Regions from separate parts of the Catenovulum sp. SX2 genome, predicted to be linked through region 2. Evidence: predicted binding sites of a transcription regulator. Region 2 holds the regulator's gene; each other region holds the start of a gene.

Region 1 (3,292 bases), 870 kb from region 2:
TCGCGAAGAATGGATGTTCTTTAGGAGCCTGTAAAGCGACTCGCGAAAAAGTCACTTTTTTAAACGCTGGCTGGAGCATATTTATTAAACCGATAAACCCGTTTTTTAAGCCCAAATCTCGCTGATAAACTGGCATTACCATCAAGTCTCCGCCAGATTTACAGCAATCTATCATTGCCTGATAATACTGCTCACTTTGCTGAAATATAGATTCTGTTAAAGTTGTACTTAAGGGGAATGGATGCGGGGCAAAAGAAGTGACTAAATCAAACTGATTTTTTAACTCGGGTAGCTCAGTAAGGGCTTGTTGAATGGTCAAGTCAATTAAATAATTTGGGTGCAGTTTTGTATGAATAGGATTCCTAGGATTGTTTATGTCCGGATCAAGCGCCCAGACGGCTTTTGCTAGAACTGCGAGTAGGTGGGTGATTTGCCCACCACCACAGCCAACATCTAATATCCGTTTGCCAACTAGCCATTCACTTGCTTGTGAAAAACCGTTGGCGCAAGCAGCCATTTCAACAAATCTATGTGGATCTTGTTCACGTTGCCAAGCAGCTTGACCTGAATGGTCAACAACTGGGTATACACTTGCATCGACAAACTGTTTTGCCTTGGTCATAGGTGTGAGGGTGAATTGGCCGTATATAGGTGAGTGAGTTGTCTTGCTTTGACAGTCTACTAACATTAGATGTTTTCCTTAACTAAACCAGCACTCCCGATAGACAATCGCCCATGGTAATACCCATAGCAATTATCAGTTCAGGTTCTTTTCGTAATGTTGAAGAGTATAAATAAAAAAGGCTGCCAGTTGGCAGCCTCAATGTGGAATCGCTAGGTTTAACTATCGACTGATAGTTCGAGTTTTACAAACCAGCAGCCGCTTTTAAAGCTTCAGCTTTGTCGGTTTTTTCCCAAGGGAATTCTTCACGACCAAAGTGGCCATATGCAGCAGTAGGCTGATAGATTGGACGCTCTAAATCTAACATCTTAATTAAGCCATAAGGACGTAAATCAAAATATTCACGTACTAATGCAACCAATTTATCTTCATCTAATTTGCCTGTGCCAAAAGTATCAATACTGATAGAAGTTGGCTCAGCAACACCAATTGCGTAAGAAACTTGAATTTCACAACGGTCAGCTAAACCTGCAGCAACAATATTTTTTGCAACATAACGGCCTGCGTATGCTGCACTGCGGTCAACTTTTGATGGATCTTTACCAGAGAAAGCACCACCACCATGACGCGCCATACCGCCATAAGTATCAACAATAATCTTACGACCTGTTAAACCACAGTCGCCCATTGGCCCACCAATTACAAAGCGGCCAGTTGGGTTAATGAAAAACTTAGTATTGGTTGATAACCATTCAGCAGGTAATACTGGCTTGATGATTTCTTCCATTACAGCTTCACGCAAATCTTCAGTTGAAACACTGTCACAATGTTGAGTTGATAAAACAACTGCGTCGATTGCAACAGGTTTGCCATTTTCGTAAGCAAAAGTCACTTGGCTTTTTGCGTCTGGACGTAACCAAGGTAAAGTGCCATTTTTACGTACTTCAGCTTGGCGTTTTACTAAACGGTGTGAATAAGTAATAGGCGCAGGCATTAAAACTTCGGTTTCGTTACTTGCATAACCAAACATTAAACCTTGGTCACCAGCACCTTGGTCTTCTGGGCGAGCACGGTCAACACCTTGGTTAATATCAGGTGATTGTTTACCTATAGTATTTAAAATGGCGCAAGAATCTGCATCAAAACCCATATCTGAGTGGGTATAACCAATTTCACGTACGGTTTTACGGGTTAATTCTTCAATATCCACCCAAGCGCTGGTGGTTACTTCACCACCGACCATTACCATGCCGGTTTTTACGTAAGTTTCACAAGCTACGCGTGCCTGTGGGTCTTGTGCCAAAATAGCATCTAATACCGCATCAGAGATTTGATCGGCAATTTTATCCGGATGACCTTCTGATACAGATTCAGAAGTAAATACGTGTCTGGCCATGTTTTAGTCCTAGTCGACGAATTTTAAATAAAGATGGGCTAATTTTAATCGTTAATTGATAATTTGCAAGTCTTTACGTCTAGACGTCTAAACCTCTAAATCGTGAGTTGTTATTTTTCGCATCTAATTTATGAATTTTTATATAGTCATACTTATTCTTTTGTCGGCAGCTTTTGTGCTAGAATACGCGCAGTTTTTCGGCAGGTGATATTCGCCAATATGTCATATTTGTGAATTATTATGCTGGCTATAAGTGATAAATATTTGCACTTAAATAGTGGCTGGTAGAAAATACCCGCCGGTTTTAGTCTGCCAACCGTCTAGGTACATAGCACACATAGGTTGGCACACAGTAAAATTTATATACTCACATAAATACAGGTTATCTTAAGGAGTTAACATGGCTTCACGCAAAGAACTTGCTAATGCTATCCGCGTACTAAGTATGGATGCGGTGCAAAAAGCAAAATCAGGTCACCCTGGTGCCCCTATGGGTATGGCAGACATCGCTCAAGTTTTATGGTGCGATTTCTTAAACCACAACCCACAAAACACTAAATGGTCTGATCGTGACCGTTTCATCTTGTCTAACGGCCATGGTTCAATGCTTATTTATTCATTGTTGCATTTATCTGGTTACGATTTACCAATGGATGAATTGAAGCAATTCCGTCAATTACATTCTAAAACTCCAGGTCACCCTGAGTACGGTTACACAGACGGCGTTGAAACAACAACTGGTCCTTTAGGTGCCGGTATCTCTAACGCTGTTGGTTTTGCAATCGCTGAAAAAACTTTAGCTGCACAATTCAACCGTGAAGGCCACGACATTGTTGACCATTTCACATACTGTTTCTTAGGTGACGGTTGTTTAATGGAAGGTATCTCTCACGAAGCATGTTCTTTAGCAGGTACTTTAGGTTTAGGTAAATTAATCGCATTCTGGGATGACAACGGTATTTCTATCGACGGTCACGTAGAAGGTTGGTTCACTGACGATACACCTAAGCGTTTCGAATCTTACGGCTGGCACGTAATTGCCGGTGTTGATGGTCACAACCCAGAAGCAATCGCTAAAGCAATCGAAGAAGCTAAATCTGTAACTGACAAACCAACAATGATTTGTTGCAAAACTATCATTGGTTTAGGTTCTCCTAACAAATGTGGTAGCCACGACTGTCACGGCGCACCATTAGGTGATGAAGAAATCGCAGCAGCACGTGAATTCTTACAATGGCCACACGCGCCATTCGAAATTCCTTCAGACGTATACG
Region 2 (3,292 bases):
GAAAACATGAAGATACGCTTAAATAATTATAAAGATAGTTTCAATCGTATTTGGCGGCTTGCGCCTAGTGCAATTTTACTAATATTTAGCTCAATCGCTTTTCAAAGTGCAGGGGCCAATTCGGTTTCCCCTGAACATGTGGCGGTATCTGTGATTAAAAGAGCTTTGCCAACTTATCCACAGTACGCTGTAAAAAATGGTATCGAAGGGACTGTATTAGTAAGCTTCAGCATTGAAATAGATGGCAATGTATCTGATATTCAAGTGGCAGCGTCTGACCACGATGGACTTTTTGATGCCAGTGCAATATTAGGCGTTCAAAAGTGGGTCTATACCCGACCAGTAAAAAAAATCCGTAACAATTACGTTGCTATTGAATTTGCGCTGACAGATAAACCTGCTACATCATATTTTAGCAACGTTGAAAAAATTCAAGTTAGAGGAAATTAATCTGACTTTTCATTTAGGTGTGATTAGAGACCTCTGATAAACAAAACCTTGAGGTCTCTAATTCAACGAACAAGCTACAGCGCATCTAACGCTTGTTTTACATCGGCAACTAGTTCGCTGCTGTCTTCAATACCAACAGAAAAACGCACTAATGTTTGAGTAATACCAGCTTTTAATTGCGCGGCTTCATCCATAGCGGCGTGTGTCATGGTAGACGGGTGACAAACTAAACTTTCAGTACCACCTAACGACTCAGCTAGGCTGAAATGTTCTAACTTGTCGATAAAACGCGTGACTTCGTCAGTTGTGCCTTTTAATTCAAACGACAACATAGCACCAAAACCATGTTGTTGTTTTTTGGCAATTTCATGACCAGGGTGGCTTGGTAAACTTGGGTGATATACCTTATCTACCGCTGGGTGATCTTTTAATACATCAACTAAAGCCAATGAGTTTTCTTGGTGTTGCTTCATACGCGGAACTAAAGTGCGTACACCACGTAAAGTCATATAACTGTCAAATGCTGAACCAGTAATACCGATACAGTTTGCCCACCAAGCTAGCTCTTCACCTAACTCTTTGGTTTTAGTAACCACAACACCACCAACAACGTCGCTATGACCGTTGATGTATTTAGTGGTTGAATGTACAACAATATCCGCACCTAAAGTAAGTGGTTGTTGGAATACAGGTGATAAGAAAGTATTGTCTACTGCTACTAGAGTTTCAGTTTGTTTAGCGCGTGCACAAATATCGCTTAAGTCGCTGATGCGCAATAATGGGTTACTTGGTGTTTCTACCCAAATAACTTTTGGTTTAGCCGCGAAAGCCGCATCTAACTCTTGTTGATTAGTTTGATTGATAACTTGCAGTTTAAACGCACCACGTTGCGCCAAGTTAACAAATAATCGATAGCTGCCACCGTAACAGTCGTGTGGTACAACTAATAAATCGTCTGGACGCAATAATTGGCAAACTAAGTGAATAGCTGCTGTACCAGTTGCAGTAACTACACCATGTGCACCGTGCTCTAATTCGGCTAGTGTATTAGCTAAAATGTCGCGCGATGGGTTGCCACAACGGCTATAATCGTAAGGGCCTTTTTGGTTAAAACCTTCAAACGCATAGGTGCTTGATAAATAAATTGGTGGAACAACGGCGTTATATTGGCCATCCGATTCAATACCACCACGTACTGCGATGGTTGCTAAATTTTTTTTGCTCATAAATTCTGCTACTTTGGGTTTATTTTAGACGTCTATACGGCTAAAATGTATCGTTATGCATTATATGGGTCAAGTGATTTATCTTATTTGACCTGTATTGCGGAAATTTTTACATTATATACTTTATAACCAACTTACCCAATGACCATTTTGTTTGGGCATAATTTAAAATTTAGGTACGAATAACAATGACAAAACGTAACGGCCCAACAATTTGGGATGGAAACTATATTCACCCTTATGTCGAGCACGGCAAAAAGAGTGAAAAAGTTAAAAAGATCACTGTATCTATTCCTACCAATGTTTTGAAAGTTTTAACCGACGAGCGTACCCGCAGACAAATAAATAACCTTAAACATGCAACCAATAGTGAGTTATTGTGTGAAGCGTTTTTACACGCATTTACCGGCCAACCCCTGCCAACCGATGAAGACTTAGCCAAAGATGCAGTGCATCGTATTCCAGCCGAAGCTAGGCAGATAATGACAGAAATGGGCATTGAGTTTGAAGAGGAAGATGAGCTGGAGGATTAGTGGGCTTGTGGGCACAATCTAATTTTGAGTAGACTATTCATCCATGAAGGGCAGGCCCTGTCGCCTTCCGTAGCTCCACCTCAGCAAGCTGCGAAGCGGTGCTTCGGTCTAGCTTCGCCCATGAAAAAGAAATTTTGCTCTAGATTATTGCCCAAGCACATACAAATTTTAAGAGTCGTTAAACAACCAGGTGAAGGCTAACAACATTTTGCAAAACTGTGCACATGACTACATATTCCTCGTAGAAATATCAACTAAATACAATACTAATTCTTCGAATCAATTTATTGAACAGCCTTTTCCTGCTGCTCGATTAAATACCAGTTTTTATCTGGCATTTGAACTTGAGTGATCCATTGCCAATTGTCTGAGCTCAGTGGAATTTCTACCCCATTTGACAACAACATAGTGCTCGCGGTTATATTCGGCTGTTTATTCAACACAGCCAATACAGACTGATTACCAACCAAATGGCTGAACAATTGAGCGGTAAAAGTCACTTTGCCTGAGCTTGAGTTGTATAAGTTCTCAATATCACTTGGATATTGCGATTTTTGATATTGAGCTTGCCACTGCTCTGGCAGCTTATAGCCAAATTGTTGCTCAACATGCTGTTGCCAAACAGAAAAAGTACCAAGCCGTTCGTAAACAGAAGCCAGGTTAAGCAAATAAGTTTGCTGTACTGGCCAAAAATAATAAACCTCTTCCATCGGCATATTTGAGTAGCTAGTAAAGAGCTGGTTTGGATCAAAATGTCCCTTGTCGATTAAAGCTTGTAACACTTTATCCAAATTTGTCGTTTTCAATTTGATCATATCCAACAACAAAGGCAAACCCAATTCAGCTTCTCTGTCGGTTAACAGCGCTAGGTTATCTTTATTTGCCAAAAACGTATTTAAGCCTTCTAAGTCTGCATCCATAATTAATTGGCGCAGTTTTTTCTGCCCTTGGCTTAACCACAAATGTGGATCATCTACCGCAGCTTGTGGTTCAACACTGGTATTTTGTGCTGTTTTTACTTCAACCAAATGTTCATCTACCGGTTCAACTTTCCAACCAGCAAATAGCAACAGCATGACCAAT
Region 3 (3,292 bases), 1.3 Mb from region 2:
GCCTAAAACACCTGCAACAAACCTTGGTTTTTCAGGATTTTTAGCCGTGAATTCATCCGCAACTTTTTTCGCAAGTTTTGCCAAGATTAATTTCACGCGCTAACGACTGCATATCATAATCACATTGATTCAAGATTAATTTCACGCTAACGACTGCATATCATAATCAGCCATTGAATGCGTAGTTGCATTAAAAGTATTGGTTTCAATAATGTCAGCACCAGCGGCTAAATACTCAGCGTGAATATCAGCGATGATCTGCGGTTGAGTTAACGACAATAAATCGTTATTACCTTTTAAATCGCTTGGCCAATCAGCAAAACGCTCACCTCGATAATCTTCTTCAGTGAGTTTGCGGTTTTGGATCATAGTTCCCATACCGCCGTCTAACACTAAAATACGCTGTTTGAGTAAAGTTTGAATTGTTTGTTCGACTTCACTTTGCTTAATCATTGAAAAACCTTCTAAATACTTTTTGTGGTTAGCTAAAAATTACCAACCTATAAATACAACAAAAGCGCTGCAACATAATTGTCAGCGCTGTTGGTTTAATTAAATTGTGCTGTTACACAGATAATTGCGACAAATCGAAAGGGGTCGCTTGGTACACATAATGGTTTAACCAATTGCAATACAACAAGTTACCATGGCTGCGCCACATATTCGCCGGCAAGTTATCTGGATTATCATCCGGAAAATAATGCTCAGGAACGGCTGGATCTAAACCATTGTTTACATCGCGCCAATATTCGTCTGCTAAAGTGGTGGCATTATACTCTGCATGGCCGGTAATAAACACACTTCGTCTGTCTTTACTGGCAATTAAAAATGCACCGCCCTCTTCACAAGTTGCTAGCACATTTAAATCTGGATGCGCTTCTAACTCAGCCAAAGGTACTTCAGCATAACGTGAATGTGGCATTAAAAAGAAATCATCAAAACCTTGAGTAAGTGGCTCAAGCGGGTCAATTGTTTTGTGTTTATATACACCCGACAATTTCTGCTCGCGCAAACCTCTGTCTAAACCATGTTGATGATAAAGCGCCGCATGTGCAGCCCAACACAAATAAATGGTTGATTGCACATGTTTTTTAGCCCAGTCCATAATTTCAGTCATCTTGTCCCAGTACTTAACGTCTGTGTAATCAATCAGACCAAGCGGCGCACCGGTAACAATTAAACCATCATAATTTTTGCTATGTTTCACATCATCAAACAAATGATAGAAGTTTGACATATGTGATTCAGGCGTGTTTTTTGATACATGCATATCAATGCGTAAAAGATCGATATTGACTTGCAAAGGTGTATTTGCCAATAAACGCATCAACTGAACTTCAGTTTCAATTTTATTTGGCATTAAATTCAGGATCGCAATTTCAAGCGGACGAATGTCTTGGCTCATTGCGCGGCTATCCGACATTACAAAGATGTTTTCTTCAGTTAACACCTTAAGCGCGGGTAACAGATCTGGAATTTTGATCGGCATGTCACAGCTCCTGAATAACATAAATAAGGGACAAATTGTTGCTGGAAAATGGCAAATTGTCAAATTATTTACGTCTAGACGTCTAAACGGCCAAAATAAATAACCATTACTCATATAGTGGCTTGACCATAACTAGCAGATTGGTTTTACTATCCGTTTCAGGCAATTTACTTGCCCCTTATCGCTTAGCAGTAACTTGCGGAAGTTTTATTAGATGTCAGAAAAATACGCTCACCTGCCACATATAAAAACACTAGAAGAATTAAAACTATATGAATTAATACCCGATGTTGTATGGATTTTTGATGTAGACAAACACGGCTGGTGGTGGGGTAACCAAGCTGCACTCAAGTTTTGGGGACTGGAATCGTTAGAACAGCTTATCAATAAAGATTTATCCGGTGATACCCAAGGTGCACGCGACCGTACCGTACAAACTTTTGAACTTGCCAATGTGCAAGGGTTAACGATTGACCCTTGGACCACCTACCCTAACGGCAAACCTAAAACTTTATATATGCGCCACCGTGCTTGTTTAGTTGGCCCCAACAAACACAGAGCCATAATTGCCTATATAAACGAAACTGTAGATTTAGGTGAATCACCAGAAAATTTGTTATTAGTAGAAGCCACCCGCTATACCAAGGTTTTGGTAACAAGTTTTCAATTTGATGGCACAGTGGTTACCGAAAACCCCGCTGCAACCGAAGCTTACCCGCACGAATTAACTGCAAGTGATAAATATAATGTGTTCGAAAAACGCTTTGTCGATATACAAGCCGGCTCTGAGTGTTTACAACTTGCGATAGAGCAAAATGGTGGGCGCTGGACACATGAAATGAACACAGCTTTGGGTGTGCGCAAACATACATTAGATATCCGTAAAACCCGTCATCCATTAACCGGTGACTTTTTATTATTAGTTGCAGAATATGATGTCACAGATTTACATGCAGCAATTGATGAAGCAGACAAAGCTAAAGCGCAATTACAAAAAATGGCGCATTACGATGCTTTAACGCAACTGCCCAACTTGCGTTTATTTGAAGAAAAAGGTGCAGCCTTGCTGGCACAAGCAAAGCGCAACAATAGCCAACTCGCAATTATATTTGCCGACTTAGATGGCTTTAAAAGCATCAACGACAATTATGGCCACGCAACTGGTGACAAGGTATTGCGCGAAGTTGCAGATAGACTATCGAGTGAACTTCGAGAATCCGACTTAGTTGCCCGTATTGGTGGTGATGAATTTGTTATATTGCAAGCTAATCTGCACAACCAACAAGAAGCTGAAAATCTAGCTTCAAAGATAATTTCAATTGTTTCACGCCCCTATCAATTAGCCGAGTCGCAGGCAAAGTTGGGCGTTAGTTTAGGCATAGCCTTTTATCCTAATCATGGTGATAACTTAAGTACTTTGCTTGTGCAGGCAGATCAAGCTATGTATCGAGTAAAACATCAAGGCAAAAATAATTATGTATTTGTTGATGGTTAGATAAATAACAAATTTCATACCTTTTACGCTATATTTTTACATAGACAGTTTGAGCAAATTAAATAAAAATGCCACCGGTAGCAGTCAAAAATAATAACAAAGCTCAAAGTCAATTAAGTACTTAGCCAGAACTCTGGATAACAAAGGTCAAAATATAATGAATAAAATTCTAAAACTAGCTGGAACCAGCCTAATGGTTTGCACTATTGCCGCCTGTAGTAAAGGGACTCCTGTTGGTAATCCACTCAACTTTGGTGGCGATATCCGCACCGCAGATCCATCAGCCCACGTGTGGCAAGATGGCAAAA

Evidence for each region. Region 2 encodes MetJ, which represses methionine synthesis genes. Its sites were predicted from a motif close to TAGACGTCTAGACGTCTA; they were not measured.
Region 1: a site for MetJ is predicted at 2,091-2,108, ahead of metK (methionine adenosyltransferase). Genes of this name have one in related genera too.
Region 3: a site for MetJ is predicted at 1,557-1,574, ahead of metA (homoserine O-succinyltransferase MetA). Genes of this name have one in related genera too.

Annotation. Positions count from the first base shown of each region.
Region 1 is NZ_CP182493.1:1,171,770-1,175,061, reverse strand. It holds gene ACMZOO_RS04890 (class I SAM-dependent methyltransferase) at 1-688, opposite strand, end outside; gene metK (methionine adenosyltransferase) at 867-2,018, opposite strand; gene tkt (transketolase) at 2,419-3,292, shown strand, end outside.
Region 2 is NZ_CP182493.1:2,038,624-2,041,915, forward strand. It holds gene ACMZOO_RS08540 (energy transducer TonB) at 7-450, shown strand; gene metB (cystathionine gamma-synthase) at 525-1,676, opposite strand; gene metJ (met regulon transcriptional regulator MetJ) at 1,865-2,209, shown strand; gene ACMZOO_RS08555 (toll/interleukin-1 receptor domain-containing protein) at 2,494-3,292, opposite strand, start outside.
Region 3 is NZ_CP182493.1:722,911-726,202, forward strand. It holds partial or broken gene metH (methionine synthase) at 1-453, opposite strand, end outside; gene metA (homoserine O-succinyltransferase MetA) at 566-1,489, opposite strand; gene ACMZOO_RS03105 (diguanylate cyclase domain-containing protein) at 1,704-2,984, shown strand; gene ACMZOO_RS03110 (family 43 glycosylhydrolase) at 3,142-3,292, shown strand, end outside.